4 regions of the Citricoccus sp. K5 genome follow, and region 4 is predicted to be linked to each of the others. Evidence: riboswitches for the same ligand, from Rfam matches in the RefSeq annotation. Region 4 holds a riboswitch; each other region holds the start of a gene.

Region 1 (4,206 bases), 3.1 Mb from region 4:
GGTCGCAGCTGGCCCCATCGCCGGAGTTCCAGCGTCTCGGTGAGGGTGATCTCGGCCCACACCGCGTCGAGTGAGAGGCCGAGGACCTCGGCGATGGCCGCAATGGTCGGGAAGGCCGGCGTGGCGACCCGGCCTGATTCGATCTTCCGCAGCGTCTCGGGCGACACCCCGGCATCGAGCGCGACCTCGAGCATCGTGCGCTCCGCCCGAGCACGCCGCAGGAGGGCGCCCAGGCGCTCCCCACGCTCGATTTCTGCAGCACTCAGCGGCAACCTCACCATGGACTCCATTCTAGTTCCAGGTCCGGGATAATATGGCCGGTATAGTTATTGGAACCGGAGATAGTTGTCGGCATCCCAGAGAAGTCCCGTGAAAAGGCAGCGCATGATTGAAATCCTGACCCCCGCCGAGCTGGATCGGGCCCGTGACTCCGGCGCCCTCGTCGCCGAGATTCTCCAAGCCCTGAGGAGCAGGGCCGCCATCGGCACGAATCTCCTGGAAATCAACGAATGGGCCCGCGTCCTGATCATCGAGGCCGGGGCAACCTCCTGCTACGTCGACTACGAGCCCTCCTTCGGGCGGGGGCCCTTCGGGCACTACATCTGCACGGCTGTCAACGACGCCGTGCTGCACGGCAAACCACATGACTACACACTGGCCGACGGCGACCTGCTGACCCTCGACCTCGCGGTCACCCTGCGCGGCATCGCCGCCGATGCCGCCATCAGCTTCATCGTCGGCGATGCCCGCCCCGCCGAGAGCGTCACCTTGATCGAGACCACGGAGCGCGCCCTGGCCGCAGGGATCGCCGCGGCCGGGCCCGGAGCACGCATCGGCGACCTCTCCCACGCCATCGGCTCTGTCCTCAGCGAGGCCGGGTTCGCGGTCAACACCGAGTTCGGCGGCCACGGCATCGGCTCCACGATGCACCAGGACCCTCACGTCCCCAACACCGGGCGGCCCGGGCGCGGCTACGTCCTTCGCCCCGGACTGCTCCTCGCCCTGGAGCCGTGGGCCATGGTGGACACCGATCGACTCGTCACGGATGCCGACGGATGGACGCTCCGCAGCGCGACCGGCTGCCGCACGGCGCACAGCGAACACACGATCGCCATCACCGAGGACGGTGCCGAGATCATCACGGTGCCTTCTCCCGTGCGGGATTGAATCCCTCTGACGTCACATTTCGTCCTGCAGCCCCTGCTCGCAGCCGCTGGGCCGACATCGGCTTCGAAAGTGCCCCCATATGACGCACCATGACGTCAAGCGATCTGCGGCAGAGTAGGCAACAGGGACGGGGAAAACACCGCCGTACAGCCCCTCGACGCCGGTGAACTCGGGATTCGTGGGCTGTTCCGCGCTTGACATGGATACCGCGTGTTCTGCTTCACTGGATGAATCAACCATCCAGAGCGGCCGAGAGATCTGGCTCCGTGACGCCGCAGCAACCTCCCGCGTTTCTCCGGGAAGGTGCTCATGCCAGAGCCGATGGAGCGTGATTCACGGTGACTGCCCTTGCCGAGTCCCTGCCCGGTTCCAGCGTCCTGACGGCGCCGCCGGCCTCGACCACCAGCCTGGCGGTGGAGTTCCGCGATGTCGGCCGGTCCTTTCCGGCCGCCGCCGGCGCACGCACCGTCTTGCGAGACATCAACCTCACCGTGGAGCCGGGCGAGGTCCTGGCCATCATCGGTGCCTCCGGCTGCGGCAAGTCCACCCTGTTGCGGGCCGTGGGCGGCCTGGACACCGGCAACACGGGGCAGATCCTGGTCGGCGGGTCCGCCGTCCGGCCCTACGACTCCCGCACCGCAGTCGGGTTCCAGGAGCCCCGCCTCATGCCCTGGCGCACCATCCACCAGAACGTGGCCCTGGGCTTGCCCCCGAACACGGGCCGCGCGGAGGGCCGCGAGAGCGTCGACCGATTGTTGGAACTGGTGGGCCTGGCCGAACACGCCACCCTTCGGCCCCGGGAGGTCTCCGGCGGCATGGCCCAGCGAACCTCGCTGGCTCGTGCCCTGGCCCGGCGTCCTGGCGTCCTGCTATTGGACGAGCCCTTCGGCGCGCTCGATGCTTTGACGCGATTGCGGATGCAGGACCTGTTGCTGGACATCCATGCCAAGACCGCCACCACGGTCCTGCTCGTCACCCATGACGTGGACGAGGCGCTCCAGCTGGCCGACCGGATCCTGCTGCTCGGCCAGGACCCCGCCCCGGGCGCGGCCCCCGGTGCCACCACCCGCACGATGGTCACCGTCCCCGGTCAACGGCCTCGGGATCGGGGTTCGGCCGAACTGGCCCGGCTCCGATCCGAATTGTTGGCCGGACTGGGCGTGGACGCCCACCGCCACTAGCCGGACCCGGCCAGGGCACCGCTGCGAGCATCCCCCGCCTCCACGTCGCACGGCCCTTTCTGCACGCCCCCCTCTGTACCCGCTGTACCCGACCAATTGCCCCGCGCCACAACCCCTGCCGGCCCGGGAAGCACCGCACCCTTCGAAAGGCACCCCATGCGCTCACGAATCACCCTGTCCGCCGCCACCCTCGCCATCGCGGCTCTCGCCCTCACCGGTTGCGTGGCCGGCGAGGGATCTGGTGGTGAGGCCGCCGAAGCCGGTGCCGGCGGTGGTGCCGAGGGTGGCGAGCTGAACATCGACTACGCCACCTACAATCCGCTCTCCCTGGTCATCAAGGAGAAGGGCTGGCTGGAGGAGGAGCTCTCCGACGAAGGCGTCAGCGTCAACTGGATCCAGTCCGCGGGTTCCAACAAGGCCAACGAGGCCCTGCGTGCCGAGGCCATCGACGTGGGCTCAACGGCCGGCTCCGCCGCCCTGCTCAACCGCGCCAACGGCACCCCGATCAAGACCATCAGCCTCTACTCCCAGCCGGAGTGGGCCGCCCTGGTCACCTCCGCCGATTCGGACATCACCGAGGTCACGGACCTGGTCGGCAAGAACGTGGCGGCCACCAAGGGCACCGACCCCTACTTCTTCCTCATCCAGGCCCTCGGCGAGGCCGGCGTGGACGAATCCGACGTCACCGTGCAGAACCTCCAGCATGCCGACGGCAACGCCGCCCTGAACAACGGATCCGTGGACGCCTGGTCCGGGCTGGACCCGATCATGGCCGGGGCCGAGGCCGAGGGTGCCGAGCTGTTCTACCGCAACGTCGACTTCAACACCTACGGCTTCCTCAACGCCACGGAGTCCTTCCTCGAGGAATCCCCCGAGCTGGCTCAAACGGTGGTGGACGTCTACGAGCAGGCCCGTGAGTGGGCCCTCGAGAACCCAGAGGAGACCGCGTCGATCCTCGCCGAGGTGGCCGGCCTCGAGCAAGACGTGGCCACCATCGTCATCGAGGAGCGTTCCAACCTGGACGTGGACCCGGTCCCCGGCCAGGAACAACTGGACGTCCTTGAGGTCGTCGGCCCGATCCTGGTGGAAACCGGTGACGTGGCCAGCCAGGAGAACGTGGACAAGGCCCTCGCCGAACTCCTCGAGCCCTCGTTCGCCGAAGAAGCCACGCAGTGAGCTCCCTCGTCTCCCCCGAACACCTGACCCCGGCATCGCATAGGGCTGACGAGGTGGCGGGGCGCCGCAACCGGGGCTCGACGCCGGCCGGCCGGGGTTACGGCTCGAGCTCCCGGAACGGCGGTGGTCCCGCCACCGGCCGGGGCACCCGCGGGATCTTGGGCACCCCGGCCGGCCGGGCCGTCGTCGGGCTTCTGCTGCCCGTGGTGCTGGTCGTCGCCTGGTGGGCTGCGACGGCTGCCGGCTTGTTCTCGCCGGTGCAGCTTCCCTCGCCGGCCTCGGTGGTCAGTGCGGGGATCGATCTGGCCGCCGACGGATCCCTGTGGCACCACATCGCCATCTCAGTGCAGCGGGTGCTGCTCGGCTTCGTGATGGGCGGGGTCCTCGGCCTGCTCATCGGCTCCATCCTCGGACTCTCCACCTGGGCCGATGCCCTGCTTGCGCCCCTGATCGGAGCGATTCGCGCGGTGCCGTCGCTGGCGTGGGTGCCTCTGCTGATCCTGTGGATGGGCATCGGTGAGGACTCGAAGGTGACATTGATCGTGATCGGCGCGTTCTTCCCGATCTTCACGAACGTATATGCGGCGCTCAAGCATGTGGACCCGCACCTCGTGGAGGCTGGCCGCGCCTTCGGCTATCACGGCCTGCGCCTGCTGCGGACCGTCCAGTTGCCCGCCGTGGT
Region 2 (4,206 bases), 3.1 Mb from region 4:
CACGGCCACCAGGAGGGCGGAGAGCAGGAACGGGATGCGCCAGCCGAAGGCGGCGAACTGCTCGGCGCTCATGATGTTCTGCATGATGAAGAACGCGCCGGTGGCCAGCAGCATGCCGGCGGAGGAGCCGATCTGGGTGAAGGATCCGAAGAAGCCGCGGTGCCGTGCGGGAGCGTGCTCCACGCTCAGCAGCGCCGAACCGCCCCATTCGGCCCCGGCGGACAGGCCCTGGAGGATCCGCAGGAACACTAGCCCGACGACGGCCCACCAGCCGATGACCTCGAAGGTGGGCATCAGCCCGATCAGGGTGGAGGCCACCCCCATCAGCACCAGGGACGCCACGAGCAGCGCCTTGCGGCCGATCCGGTCCCCCAGGTGGCCTGCGATGATCCCGCCGAGCGGCCGGGCGATCACCCCGACGGCGAGGGTCGCGAAGGAGGCGACGATGCCGCCGAGTTCGGTGGCCATCGGGAAGAACTGGACGTTGAAGATCAGCGCCGCAGCCGTGCCGTAGAGGTAGAAGTCGTACCACTCGATGGTGGTGCCGGCGAAGGCGGAGGCCAGGATCCGCTTCTTGCCGGAGAGGATGTTCGTGGCGCCCATCAGCCCTGGCCGCCCTTCGCATCGCCGATCGCATTGAGGCCCTCGGGCAGGGTCCCGTTGATCCAGTAGTCCCCCAGGGACCGGGCACGGAAGGCGATGGGGTTGTGCGTGGCCACGGTCTGGGCGTTGCGCCAGTGGCGGTCCATGGCCTTCTTCGTGGACGTGGCGGAGGCGCCCACGGTGAGGAACAGGTCCTGGGCGGCTCCGATGCCCAGTTCGGGCACCGTGATGGTGGCGTGTTCGATGGCCAGCTCGGAACCGTAGAGCTCGGCGGGGACGTCTCCGGTGAAGTCCGGGCGGTCGGCCCCGACGGCCTCGGCGGCCGTGATGCCGGCGTCCAGGGCGCGGGCGGCGTGGAGCACCGTGGCCTCGGCGGTGAAGGCCTTCGCGGCAATGCGTCCGGCGGCCTCCTGGATCAGCGGATCCTCGCGGAACGGCAGGCCGGAACCGGTGTTGAAGGTGCGTTTGCGGGAGGCGATGGTCGCCACGGCATCCCGGCGGGAGGCGCGGGCGATCCCGGCCAGGACCGCCAGCAGCACGAGTTGGAAGAAGGCGGCCTCGTGAACGGCCTCGGCGGAGCCCGGCACGCGGTCGAGCACCCCGTGGGCGGGGACCGTGACCTTCGTGAAGGTCGCGGTTCCGGTGCCCGTGAGCTTCTGCCCGAAGCCGTCCCAGTCGTCCTCCAGGACCACTCCCTCGGCGTCGGTGGCCACCACGGCGAACTGACGGCCGTCGAGCGGCCCGCCGTCGGCGTCGGCACGGGCGGCCGAGACGCGGGTGTAGTCGGAGAAGATGGAGGCGGTGGCGTAGAACTTCTGTCCGTTGAGCTCCATGCCGCCGGCGGTCGGGGTCAGCGTGGTGTTCAGACCGCCCAGCGCATTGCCGCCCTTCTCCGTGGAGGCGTTGCCCACCGTGGCGCCCGCCAGGACCAGCGGATACCAGACGTCCTGGACCTCCCGCGGCTGGAAGCGGAGGGCCTCGAGGAAACCGTAGTGCGAGCGGTAGATGTGGGCCACGTTGGAATCGGCCTCGGCCAGGTCGATCAGCAGGTGGAAGAAGTCCTGGAGGCTGACCTCCGGACCACCGTGGGCCACGGGGACCCTCAGGGTCCCGAACCCGGCTTCGTCGAGGCTCCGGACGGCGTCGAAGGGCAGCTCGCGGTTCAACTCCCGGGCCAGGGACCCCGCCGCGATGTCCTCGAAGAGCGGCTGGAAGTGCCTCTTGAGACCGGCGTAGTCCGTGGGCAGGCCGCCGCTGAGGTTCGCGCCGGGCTGGACGGCGGCGATGGTGCGGGGTGTCGCGGTCATTCGGTGGTCCTCTCGGTCTCACCGAAGGATTCCCGTGGCGGGGTCCAGACCGTGCTGGGTCATTCGAAGCGACAACGTTCAGGGAACCGCTTCAGCCGTGGGATCTCCATCGGTCCTGGCGGTAGCACCCGGCTGGGGAATCCCCACGGGTTGCTGCGGCGTCGACGAGCCAGGTCTCTCGGCCGCTCTGGATGGTTACCCGCCCACGTTAACGGACATCGGCGCTCCAGTGCTGTGTCTGGCGTCACGTCGCTTCACACAGTGTGTCGAGGGAAGTACTCAGCTCCGGCCGTCGAACGCAGCCGCCCTGAGCCGGTCAAGCAGCGGTGCGATCGGGCCGAGGTCGATGGCCCCGCTGCCGCCCGCTCGCTCGCCTGCCGCTGGCAGAAGGGCGTCGTACGCACGACGAGCGGCGAGGTCGTGTCCGCTCTCGACCGCCGCGAGGCCCGTCAGGAACCATGCCACCTCGAGCATCAGGTCGTCCGGGGGATCTGGAACCGCATCGAGAGCGGCGGCGGCCTCCTCGCGCCGCCCCTGCCTGGCCAGGAGCAACGGCCTGGCCCACGGTTCGTAGGGTCCGAACCGGCTGTCAGGGAGCTCCGTCCCGGTTCGAACAGCCCGGGTAAGTTCTGCCAGTCCGGACAACCCGTCCCTGAATCCAGGCATCTCCGTTCCTTCCGGTGGTGGAGGGCGGCCCATGAAGGACCACCGGAACCACGCGGTGAAGACAGAAGCCAGCGGACGATCGAAGCGTTCTGCGAGTGCGTCGATGAGGTCGGCCTGCCGAGAAGCCGCCGCTACGTCGTCGAGGGCACAGAGCGCCTGCATCCTGATCAGTCGTCCCTCGATCTCGAAAGTCGGCAATTCCGCGCCGACGGCGGCAGCAACGATCTCAGCACCGAGCATGTCGCGAGTCCCTGCCTGGCCTGCCGTCTCGAAGCTCTGCAGATAGCGTGAGCTGAGGGCAAAACACAACAGGGCGGCGTCGCCAAGCCGCCGTGCGATTCGCTCTGCCTCGGCAGCCTCGGCGAGTCGGTTCGCGGTGCCACGGGACTCCATGGCGATGGTGGCGAGGAGTCGCGCCCGCAACCGGTCAGATGCGCCAAGCGGCAGGGCCGTCAGCGTTCGGAGGGCCACCTCGACGATCGCCGTCGAACGCGCGGGATCGTCCGACCTGGTCCAGCTTCCCGGCACGTCGAAACCGCCGATGACTCGGGCCGCCACTTCCGGATCGCCGACATGCTCGGCGGCGGCGATCACGGCGGTGCGCTGTTCCGCCGCCACCTCAACGGCGCCGGAGACCGCGAGGAGGGGCAGGAGCGCAGTGGCGCTTTCGAGTTGGGTCCGCTGACTGGTCCGTGCCTGGACTGCGGCGGTCCGCATCAGAATTGACCCGCCGTCCTGGACCTCCAGTGCCGGATCCTGACGCAGGATGCCGCGTTCGAGTTCGGTCAACCGCTCACGTGGATCGGCCCCGGGGCTCCCGATGAGAGTGGTGCGGGCACGGGCGATGATGTCCAGAGCTTCTCCCGGGCGTGCAGACCGGTACAGGGCAAGGGCGAGCAACCTCCAGCCCTCTTCCCGCCACGGGAACTCTTCGATCTGAGCCTCGAGCAGCGCCACGACGTCGTGTGGCCGACCCAGCGTGAGGCGAATTTCTGCCAGTTGCTCCACGGCTCCCGCCCGCAGTCTCTCGACCCGAGCCCTCTCACTCTTGGCCCACGGTTGCCGTCTGAACTCCTCGAAGGCAGTTCCGCGCCACTCGTCCAACGCGGCAGACAACAACGGTTCGCTGACTTCGGGGCTCCTGCCGTCTGCGGCCCGAATGGCCTGCTCGGCGCGCCAGAGATCGACCGCCGCGGGCACGGGCCTCAGGGCATAGCCGTCACCCTCGGTCACGAGAATCTCCGAAGGGACTCGCGGAGGACGCTGTGGCTCGAGCACTTTCCTGATCTCACCGACGAACGTTCGCACGGCCCCCACCGCGCCGTCAGGGGGATCTTCCCACAAATCCTCGACCAGCCCGCCCGTGGACACTGCCCGCCCCTGCGCGGTTATCAGGATCCCGAGGATCTCGCGATGCCGGGCCCGGGAGAGGCGTAGGGGCACGCCCTCGATCTCGGCACGGACCTGACCGAGGACACAGATCCGAAGCTCGCTCACCCGCTCATGTTACTTATCCGCCCTCGTCCACTGATTCAGGGCTGATCCAGGTGCGGCACCGTGGCGTTCAACGGTGCTGACGGTGTGGGCACCGCCGGCGATCGCCGCCGTGAAACGTGGCCAAGAGGCTTGA
Region 3 (4,206 bases), 3.1 Mb from region 4:
GCAGCCCCGCCCCCCTCGGCGTAGCCCGCGTGGGCCACCACGAAGGCGACGGCGGCGTGCCCGGTCTTGGCATCCGGCACGGGGCAGACGCCGGCCTCCACCACGCCGGGGTGGGAGACCAGTGCCGACTCGATCTCGATGGTGGACAGGCGGTGGCCGGAGATGTTGATGACGTCGTCGATGCGGCCCAGGATCCAGATGTCCCCGTCCTCGTCATACTTCGCGCCGTCCCCGGCCAGGAACCAGCCCTGCTCGGCGTAGTCCTTCCAATAGGAGGAGAAGTAGCGCCGTGGATTGCCCCAGACGGTGCGGGCCATGGACGGCCCGGTGCGGGTGATCACGGCCTTGCCCTGCAGGCCGGCGGCCACGGGCGCGCCGGAGTCGTCCACCACGGCCACGTCCACGCCCGGCAGCGGACGGGAACCGCAGCCGGGCTTGAACCGCTCATCGTCCTGCCGGGGGGAGAGGATGGTCGCACCGGTCTCGGACTGCCACCAGGTGTCCACCATGGGCACGCCCACGGAACCATCGCGCGGGACCTGCGCGCCGGCGTCGTTGGTCTGTTCCTGGAGTTCCCCGTCCAACGTGGACAGCCGGTCCCGGCCGATCTGCGTGCGCGCCCAGGTCCAGGCCTCCGGGTTCACGGCCTCGCCGACGGTGCCGACAAGGCGGATGGAGGACAGGTCGTAGTCCGTGGGGATGCCCTCCGGGAACCAGCCCATGAGGGAGCGCACGAGCGTCGGCGCCGTGTAGTACGAGGTCACGCCGTAACGCTCGATGACCTCGAAGTGCCGGCCCGGGTGCGGTGCGTTCGGCACCCCCTCGTAGATGACCTGGGTGACGCCGTTGGAGAGCGGCCCGTAGATCTCGTAGGTGTGGGCGGTGACCCAGGCCAGGTCCGCCGTGCACCAGTGGACGTCCTGATCCCGCGCGGTGACATCCGGGTTGGAGAACAGGTAGTCGTAGGACCAGGAGGTCTGGACCAGGTACCCGCCGGAGGTGTGCACCAGCCCCTTGGGCTGACCCGTGGTGCCGGAGGTGTACATGATGAACAGCGGCGTCTCGGCATCGAAGAACTCGGGGGTGTGGGTCTCCGGCTGGCGGTCCACGATCTCGTGCCACCAGACGTCCCGGCCCTCGACCCAGTCCACATCTGTGTGTCCGGTGCGGTTGAGCACCAGCACGTGCTCGATGTTGTTCTCACCGGAGACGGCCTCGTCCGCGTTGGCCTTGACCGGGACGGCCTTCCCACGGCGGAACTGGCCCTCGGAGGTCACCAGCAGCTTGGCGCCGGTGTCCTCCACGCGGAACTTCAGCGCCTCGGCGGAGAAGCCGCCGAACACGAGCGAGTGCACTGCGCCGATCCGGGCGCAGGCCAGGGTGATGACGATGGTCTCCACCAGCACGGGCAGGTAGACGACCACGCGGTCGCCCTTCCCGATGCCCAATTCGGTCAGCGCGTTCGCCGCCTGGCTGACCTCCTTCTGCAACTGCGCGTAGGTCACGGCGCGGCGGTCGCCGGGCTCACCCTCGAAGTACAGCGCGACCTTGTCACCGCGGCCGGCTGTCACGTGCCGGTCCACGCAGTTCACCGCGACGTTGAGGGTGCCGCCCTCGAACCATCGGATCTCCGGACCGCGCTCGGCCACCGGGTCCGGGGCCGTCCAGGAGTGGGTGTTGTTCCACGGCGTCTGCCAGTCGAGGCGGCGCGCGGCCTGGTCCCAGAAGGCGAGGCGGTCGGCCTCGTCCACCGGTTGGCCGTCGCCCAGGCCGCCGTGGAGCAGGTTCCCGGGGCGGCCTGGGTGGGCGGTGGTGTCGGCGGCGTTCAGGACAGAGCCCGGCAGGGGGCCCGGCAGCGGAGCGGGGGAGGCGCCGGTTTCGGCGGTGGTGGTGGTCGTGGTGTTCGGGGCAACAGACAAGACAGAACCTTCTTTCCATCGAATCTGGCGGTAGCACCTGGTGGCCGATGCCGAGCCCGGAAAGGGGCCGGCGTCGACCACGGGTTGCTGCGGCGTCACAGAGCCAGATCTCTCGGCCGCTCGGGATGGTCGATTCCACTGTACGTCCGGGTCCCGGGCCCGTACCAAACCGGTGAAGCCGTGCTACGGCGCCGGGATTAGTCTGGACGGGCAGTGGTGACGCCAGCCACCGGAACGGGGAGGCCCCTTGGAAGAATTCGCACTGCTGGCCGTGGCCGGCGTCCTGATCATCGTCCTCGTGTCACTCTTCGCCCCGAAGCTGGGCGTGGCCGCACCCATCCTGCTGGTCATCGTCGGCATCGGCTGCAGCCTGATCCCCGGGGCACCCAGGATCCTGCTGGAGCCGGAGTGGATCCTCATGATCGCGCTGCCGCCGATCCTCTACTCGGCCGCGGTCAACGTCCCCATCACGGATTTCCGCCGGGACCTCGAGACGATCAGCGCCTTGTCCGTCCTGCTAGTGATCGCCTCCGCCTTCGCCACCGGTTGGCTGATCTGGTGGGTGCTGCCGGACATCGGCTTCGCCGCGGCGGTGGCACTGGGGGCCGTGATCAGCCCGCCGGACGCCGTGGCTGCGACCTCCATCGGCAAGAAGCTGGGGCTGCCGCCGCGGCTGGTGATGATCCTCGAGGGGGAGGGGCTGGTCAACGACGCCACGGCGCTCGTCATGCTCCGCACCGCCATTGCCGCCACCGCCGGCAGCATCACGTTCTGGGGCGCCATCGGTGACTTCGCCTACGCGGTCATCGCGGGGGTGGCAGTCGGGCTGCTGGTCGGCGGCCTCACGGTGTGGGCCCGGTCCCGGATCCGCCAGCAGCCGGTGCTCACCACCGCGATCTCCCTGACCGTGCCGTTCCTGGCCTACATGCCGGCGGAGAACCTGCACGCCTCGGGCGTCATCGCTGTGGTGGCGGCCGGGCTGGTCACCGGCCATCAGGCGCCCAAACGCTTCAGTGCCGTGGACCGCATCACCGACCGCACCAATTGGCGGACCATCCAGTTGCTGCTGGAGAACGGCGTGTTCCTGCTGATGGGCTTCGAGATCACCTCGATCGTCGCGGATGCCGAGTCCTCCGGCCGGGGGCTGTGGATGGCCGTTGCCCTCGCGGCCGCCTGCACCGTGATCCTCTTCGGGGTCCGCATCCTGTTCGTGGTCCCGCTGATCGCGCACCTGCGGGCCCGTCAGCGCCGGATACCCGAGGTCGCCGAGCAACTGGACGCCGCCCTGGAAGCCGTCGCCGAGGGTGAGCAGGACGCCAATCCACGGCGCGCGTCGAGGCTGCAGCGGTGGCGTGCGGATGCGCAGTTCCAGGCCACCCACAGCCTCGGGTGGCGCGGTGGTGCCGTACTGGCCTGGTCCGGGATGCGCGGGGCCGTCACCCTGGCGGCGGCCCAGTCGCTGCCCTCGGACATCCCCTACCGGGCCGAGTTGATCCTGATCGCCTTCACCGTCGCCATCATCACCCTGGTGGTCCAGGGCGGCACGCTGCCCCTGCTGATCCGTGTCTTGGGCATCAAGGGCACCAGCGAGGTGGCCGAGGGCCGCGAGGTCACCCGCCTGGCCGAGGAGATCATCGCCGCCCGCCAGGCCTTCCTGGACAATCAGGCGCTGCTGCGGGAGAACGGCAAGCCCTTCGCCCCTGAGGTGCTGGAGCGGACGCGGAGCAGGGGCCTGGCCGCCACGGAGGCGCTGGCGGCCATGGTCAATGACGACGATCCGGACGGTCACGCCCAGCAGCACCGCGAATTGCGCCGCCAGCTCGTGGACGTGGAACAGTCCGTCCTGCTCGACGCGCGGGCCGGCGGCACCTACTCCTCGCACACCTTGCAACGGGCGCAGCATTTCATCGACGCGGAGTCCACGCGGATGCAGTAGCCGCGGGACGGTCCGAGCCTGGGGCGGGGGACCCCGTCCCGGCAGCGGCCGCCCTCGGCTCACGGGCGGTGGGACACCGGGGCGCGGCCCAGCTCCTCGACGGCCAGCATCCGGACGCCCTCGGGATGGCCGGCGGCCTCCAGCACGGAGCCGACGGGATACCGCTCTGGATCGGTCCCGGCCATGAACTCCTCCAGGGCTGCGGCCAGTCCGGCCTCCGGCAGCAGCCGTTGCCCGCGGACGAAGCGCTCCGGCGGGGCCAGAACGAGCAGGAGCATGCCGTAGACGGCGTCCTGCGTCTCGTCGACCGGCGGCTGGAAGTAGGGCACGTCCAGGATCTGCCCACCGAGG
Region 4 (4,206 bases):
TCTGGGTCATCGGCCGGGTCAAGAGGGCCGAGCCGGCCTACGCCACGGTTCCCGAGGCGTAGGGAGCCGAGACTTCACGCTGCCTCGGTCGCCGGGAAAACTGGGCTCATGGCCCACGCGAAGATGTACGACGACGGCGACCTCCACTTCCAGCGCGTCCGCGCCTTGGCCTTGACCCTCCCGGCGGCGGACATGAAGGTCTCCCACGGGAGGCCGGCGTTCTTCACCCAGAAGGTCTTCGCCTACTACGGGGCCTCGGTCAAGGACACGGGCAGCGCCCAGGAACGATCCGGTTCGACAGCCGCCGGGGACGGCTACGTCCAGCACCCGCAGGTGGTGGTGATCAGACCAGAGGAGGCCGACGTCTCGTTCCTGGAGCAGGATCCACGGGTCTTCCGGCCGGCCTATCTGGGGCCAGCGGGCTGGTTCGGCATCGACCTGGACGGGCTCGATCCGGCCCGGGACGAAGGATGGGATGAGATCGCCGAGTGGCTTGAGACGAGCTACCGGCTCACCGCAGCGGTGAAACTGGTCAGGGAACTTCCTCGGCGGGAATGAGCGCAGGGACGTCTCACCGCATCCCGCACGGGGAGTGAGGGAGATTTCGCGGCCCCGTGCAGGAACGGAAACACCGCAGAAACGCACTCTTCCTAGGTTGGGGGTATGCCCGGCCCCTCGCCCTTGGAGTGATGTCACATGTCCTATGTCAGCCCGCCAGACTTCGTGAAGCACATGGTGGACGCCGGTGAGTCCAAGGTCTTCATGTCCACCCGGGACACGCTGATCCGCTCGTTCATGGCCGGTGCCATCCTGGCGCTCGCCGCCGCGTTCGCCATCACCGTCACCGTGCAGAGCGGCAACGCACTCGTGGGTGCGTTGCTGTTCCCGGTCGGTTTCATCCTGATCTACCTGCTCGGCTTCGACCTGCTCACCGGTGTCTTCACCCTGGTCCCACTGGCGTGGATCGACAAGAGGCCCGGCGTGACCATCGGCGGCCTGCTGCGCAACTGGGGCCTGGTTTTCGTCGGCAACTTCGCCGGTGCCTTCTTGGTGGCCGTCATGATGGTGGTGACCATGACCTACGGCTTCCAGACCCCGCCGAACGAGGTGGCTCAGCAGATCGGCTCCATCGGCGAGGGAAGAACCGTCGGCTACGCCGAATACGGCGCGGGTGGCATGCTGACCCTCTTCATCCGTGGCGTGCTCTGCAACTGGATGGTCTCGACCGGTGTGGTCGCGGCCTTCCTGGCGAAGGACGTCGTGGGCAAGGCACTGATCATGTGGATGCCGGTCATGCTCTTCTTCTACATGGGATTCGAGCACTCCATCGTCAATATGTTCCTCTTCCCGGCGGGCCTCATGCTGGGCGGAGAGTTCTCCATCATGGACTACCTCGTCTGGAACGAGATCCCGACCGTGCTCGGCAACCTCGTGGGCGGCCTCTCCTTCGTGGGCCTGACCCTGTACGCCACTCACTACCGCACGGCAGCCAAGCGTCAGCCGAAGCTGCCGACGCTGTCCGACCATGTCGTGAGCCGCTGACCATGGACCCGATCATGCCCAAGGCGTACGCTGCCGATCTCGTCAACGCCGCCCGCATCCGTGCCGGCCTCACCTGGGCGGACCTCGCCGGCGCCCTCGGCGCCGCCCCGGTGTGGACCACGGCTGCGCTGCTGGGACAGCACCCGATGACGGCGGCCCAGGCCGACGTCGTGGTCGAGATGCTCGGTCTGGGGGACGACGTGGCCGAGAGCCTGCAGCAACAGCCGAACCGGGGCAGCGACCCGGCCGTGATGAACGATCCCACGATCTACCGGCTGATGGAGGCCCTGTCGGTCTACGGGCCGGCGCTGAAGGCGCTGATCCACGAGGAGTTCGGGGACGGCATCATGAGTGCCATCAACTTCAAGGTCAATCTCCACCGCCGTGCCGATCCGGATGGCGACCGCGTGGTCATCACCTTGGACGGCAAGTTCCTGGACTACCGCTGGTGACCGGAATGTCCCGGTCCGTCACCGGCCGTCACAGTCCGTCATCTGGGGCGGCCTCCAGCCATCGGGGCGGCATATCGGCAGTGAAGCGGGCCCAGATGACGCCAGTCCGCTGAACATGACCCGAGGCTTGGCGGCCGCGTGCTGACTGCCTAGGGTCAAGAACAGAATCACGAGATCCGGTGCTAAGCCCTGGCTGGCCGGACGGCAACCCTCTCACCGTAGTGGGGTGCTCCAGGTGATGATTCGGCCTCCGGGGACCACCGCGGGGCAAGTACGGCACCACCGTGAATGCAGATCTCGGCCACCAAGCCATGACGACGCAGTGTTCCGGGCCAACGCCATTCCGGTGTGCCATGGCTGACGGGGACACCCATGACGGACACCACCCACCTCGAACACCGCTCCGCGCTGACCAGACTGCCCACCTTCGAGGAACTGAGGGCGGCCATCGGCCCCTCCGGGCCCACGGACGCCCAGCTCGCCGAGCACTTCGCCCCGGTCTTCGCGGCCGTCGCCGCGGGAGCCGCCCAGCGTGAACTGGACCACGAGCTGGCCTTCGCGGCCATCGAGCACCTGCGCGGCGCGGGGTTCACGCGGGTGCGCCTGGGCCGGCGCTACGGCGGGATCGGGGCGAGCCTGCCCCAGCTGGCGGACCTGCTGGTGGACCTGGCCGCCGCGGACCCCAACCTGCCCCAGGCCCTGCACGGGCACTTCATGTTCACGGAGCAGCACGAGAACGAGTCCCAAGGGGCGGTCTCCGAGTGGTGGCTGGCCGAGGTGGCCGCCGGCAGGATCTTCGGCAACGCCCTCGTGGAACTGCCGCCGGCCGCCGGCAAGCGCCCCGTGCACTGGATCGACGCGGACCAGGACACCGTGCAGGCGGCCGCCGCCACGGGCACCACGGAGGTGGCCCGGATCAGCGGGGACAAGTTCTACTCCACCGGCGCGATCTTCGCGGACTACCTGCTGGTCTCCGCGGTCCGGCCCGGGCTCGAGGAGGATGGACCGGTCTTCGCGATCATCGACGCCCGTGATCCTGGTGTGCAGCGCATCGACGACTGGAACGGCTTCGGCCAGCGGCTCACCGCCTCCGGCACCACCATCCTGGACCACGTCCCCGTGCGGGCCCAGCGGACGCAGGAGTTCAACGTCCCCACGGGCGTTCTGGCCTACACCGTCCTGTGGATCGTGCTGGCGGCCACCCAGGCGGGGATCGGCGCCACCGCGCTGGCCGAGGTCACCGCGTTCGTCCGCGGCCGGCGTCGTACCTATGACCACGCGGTGGCGGAGACGCCGGCGGAGGACCCGCTGGTGCACCAGGTCATCGGTTCGGTCTCCGCGAAGGTGGGCTCGGCCCGGCACATCGTGCGGGGCGCCGCGGCCGTGGTGGAGGAGTCCTTCCTCCAGGTCAGGGGGCATACCGACCTGGAGGACCCGGTGGTGCTCCAGGCCCACGCCCGGGCCAACGTCGCGCTGTCCGAGGCGTCGCTCGTGGTGTCCGATCTGATTCTGGAGGCCACCAACCAGATCTTCGAGTCCGGCGGCGCATCGGCCACGGATGCCAGCCGGCAGCTGCACCAGCACTGGCTCAACGCCCGGACGATCGCCAGCCATACCCCGCTGATCTACCGCACCCAGGCCGTGGGCGACTACCGGATCAACGGCGTCATCCCGCCGTTTCACTCCACGGCCCGCAACTCCGCCGCCGCGGAGGCCGCCACCACGTCCACCACAGAAGGAGCATGATGACCACCACCGCCGAGCGCACCACCGCCTCCACCGGAAGCGAACCGTCCGGACAGGCATACCGTGCCGTCCGGGAGCAGCTGGCCCCGGTGTTCGCGGCCATCGCAGGCAGCGCCGCCGAACGGGAGGCCGAGCACATCATCGACCGCGACGCCGTCCGGCGGCTGGCCGCGGCGGGGTTCACCTCCCTGCGGGTGCCGGCGGAGTACGGCGGCGCCGGACTCTCCTTCGCGGAGCAGGCACACCTGATCGTGGAGCTGGCGGCGGCGGACTCAAACCTGGTCCAGGCCCTGCGTGCGCACCTGATCAACCAGGAGAACGTGCTGGGGCACCCGGACCCGGTGTCCCGGGATCGGTGGCTGCGCCGCCTCGGCGAGGGGGCCGTCGTCGGGAATGCCGTCACGGAGATCAACAACGCCGTGGGGGAGGGGACCACCACGCTGGTCCAGGACGCCGAGGGCACCTG

What was found. A riboswitch is a leader RNA that binds a small molecule or an ion and turns the genes downstream of it on or off. The one in region 4 is predicted to bind S-adenosylmethionine.
Region 1: linked by a shared signal. The riboswitch ahead of BOSE125_RS15025 (ABC transporter ATP-binding protein) and the one ahead of BOSE125_RS01000 (acyl-CoA dehydrogenase) in region 4 are both predicted to bind S-adenosylmethionine.
Region 2: linked by a shared signal. The riboswitch ahead of BOSE125_RS14940 (acyl-CoA dehydrogenase) and the one ahead of BOSE125_RS01000 (acyl-CoA dehydrogenase) in region 4 are both predicted to bind S-adenosylmethionine.
Region 3: linked by a shared signal. The riboswitch ahead of BOSE125_RS14990 (AMP-binding protein) and the one ahead of BOSE125_RS01000 (acyl-CoA dehydrogenase) in region 4 are both predicted to bind S-adenosylmethionine.

Annotation. Positions count from the first base shown of each region.
Region 1 covers NZ_LR732817.1:3,337,602-3,341,807, reverse strand. Annotated here, with positions in the region: gene BOSE125_RS15035 (helix-turn-helix transcriptional regulator) at 1-281, opposite strand, end outside; gene map (type I methionyl aminopeptidase) at 385-1,167, shown strand; SAM riboswitch class I at 1,401-1,512, shown strand; gene BOSE125_RS15025 (ABC transporter ATP-binding protein) at 1,506-2,348, shown strand; gene BOSE125_RS15020 (aliphatic sulfonate ABC transporter substrate-binding protein) at 2,505-3,524, shown strand; gene BOSE125_RS15015 (ABC transporter permease) at 3,521-4,206, shown strand, end outside.
Region 2 covers NZ_LR732817.1:3,314,578-3,318,783, reverse strand. Annotated here, with positions in the region: gene BOSE125_RS14945 (MFS transporter) at 1-603, opposite strand, end outside; gene BOSE125_RS14940 (acyl-CoA dehydrogenase) at 603-1,910, opposite strand; SAM riboswitch class I at 2,014-2,108, opposite strand; gene BOSE125_RS14935 (BTAD domain-containing putative transcriptional regulator) at 2,190-4,019, opposite strand.
Region 3 covers NZ_LR732817.1:3,330,193-3,334,398, forward strand. Annotated here, with positions in the region: gene BOSE125_RS14990 (AMP-binding protein) at 1-1,919, opposite strand, end outside; SAM riboswitch class I at 1,932-2,051, opposite strand; gene BOSE125_RS14995 (sodium:proton antiporter) at 2,167-3,855, shown strand; gene BOSE125_RS15000 (GNAT family N-acetyltransferase) at 3,915-4,206, opposite strand, start outside.
Region 4 covers NZ_LR732817.1:219,164-223,369, forward strand. Annotated here, with positions in the region: gene BOSE125_RS00980 (queuosine precursor transporter) at 1-62, shown strand, start outside; gene BOSE125_RS00985 (MmcQ/YjbR family DNA-binding protein) at 109-558, shown strand; gene BOSE125_RS00990 (formate/nitrite transporter family protein) at 697-1,542, shown strand; gene cynS (cyanase) at 1,557-1,994, shown strand; SAM riboswitch class IV at 2,160-2,274, shown strand; gene BOSE125_RS01000 (acyl-CoA dehydrogenase) at 2,367-3,740, shown strand; gene BOSE125_RS01005 (acyl-CoA dehydrogenase family protein) at 3,737-4,206, shown strand, end outside.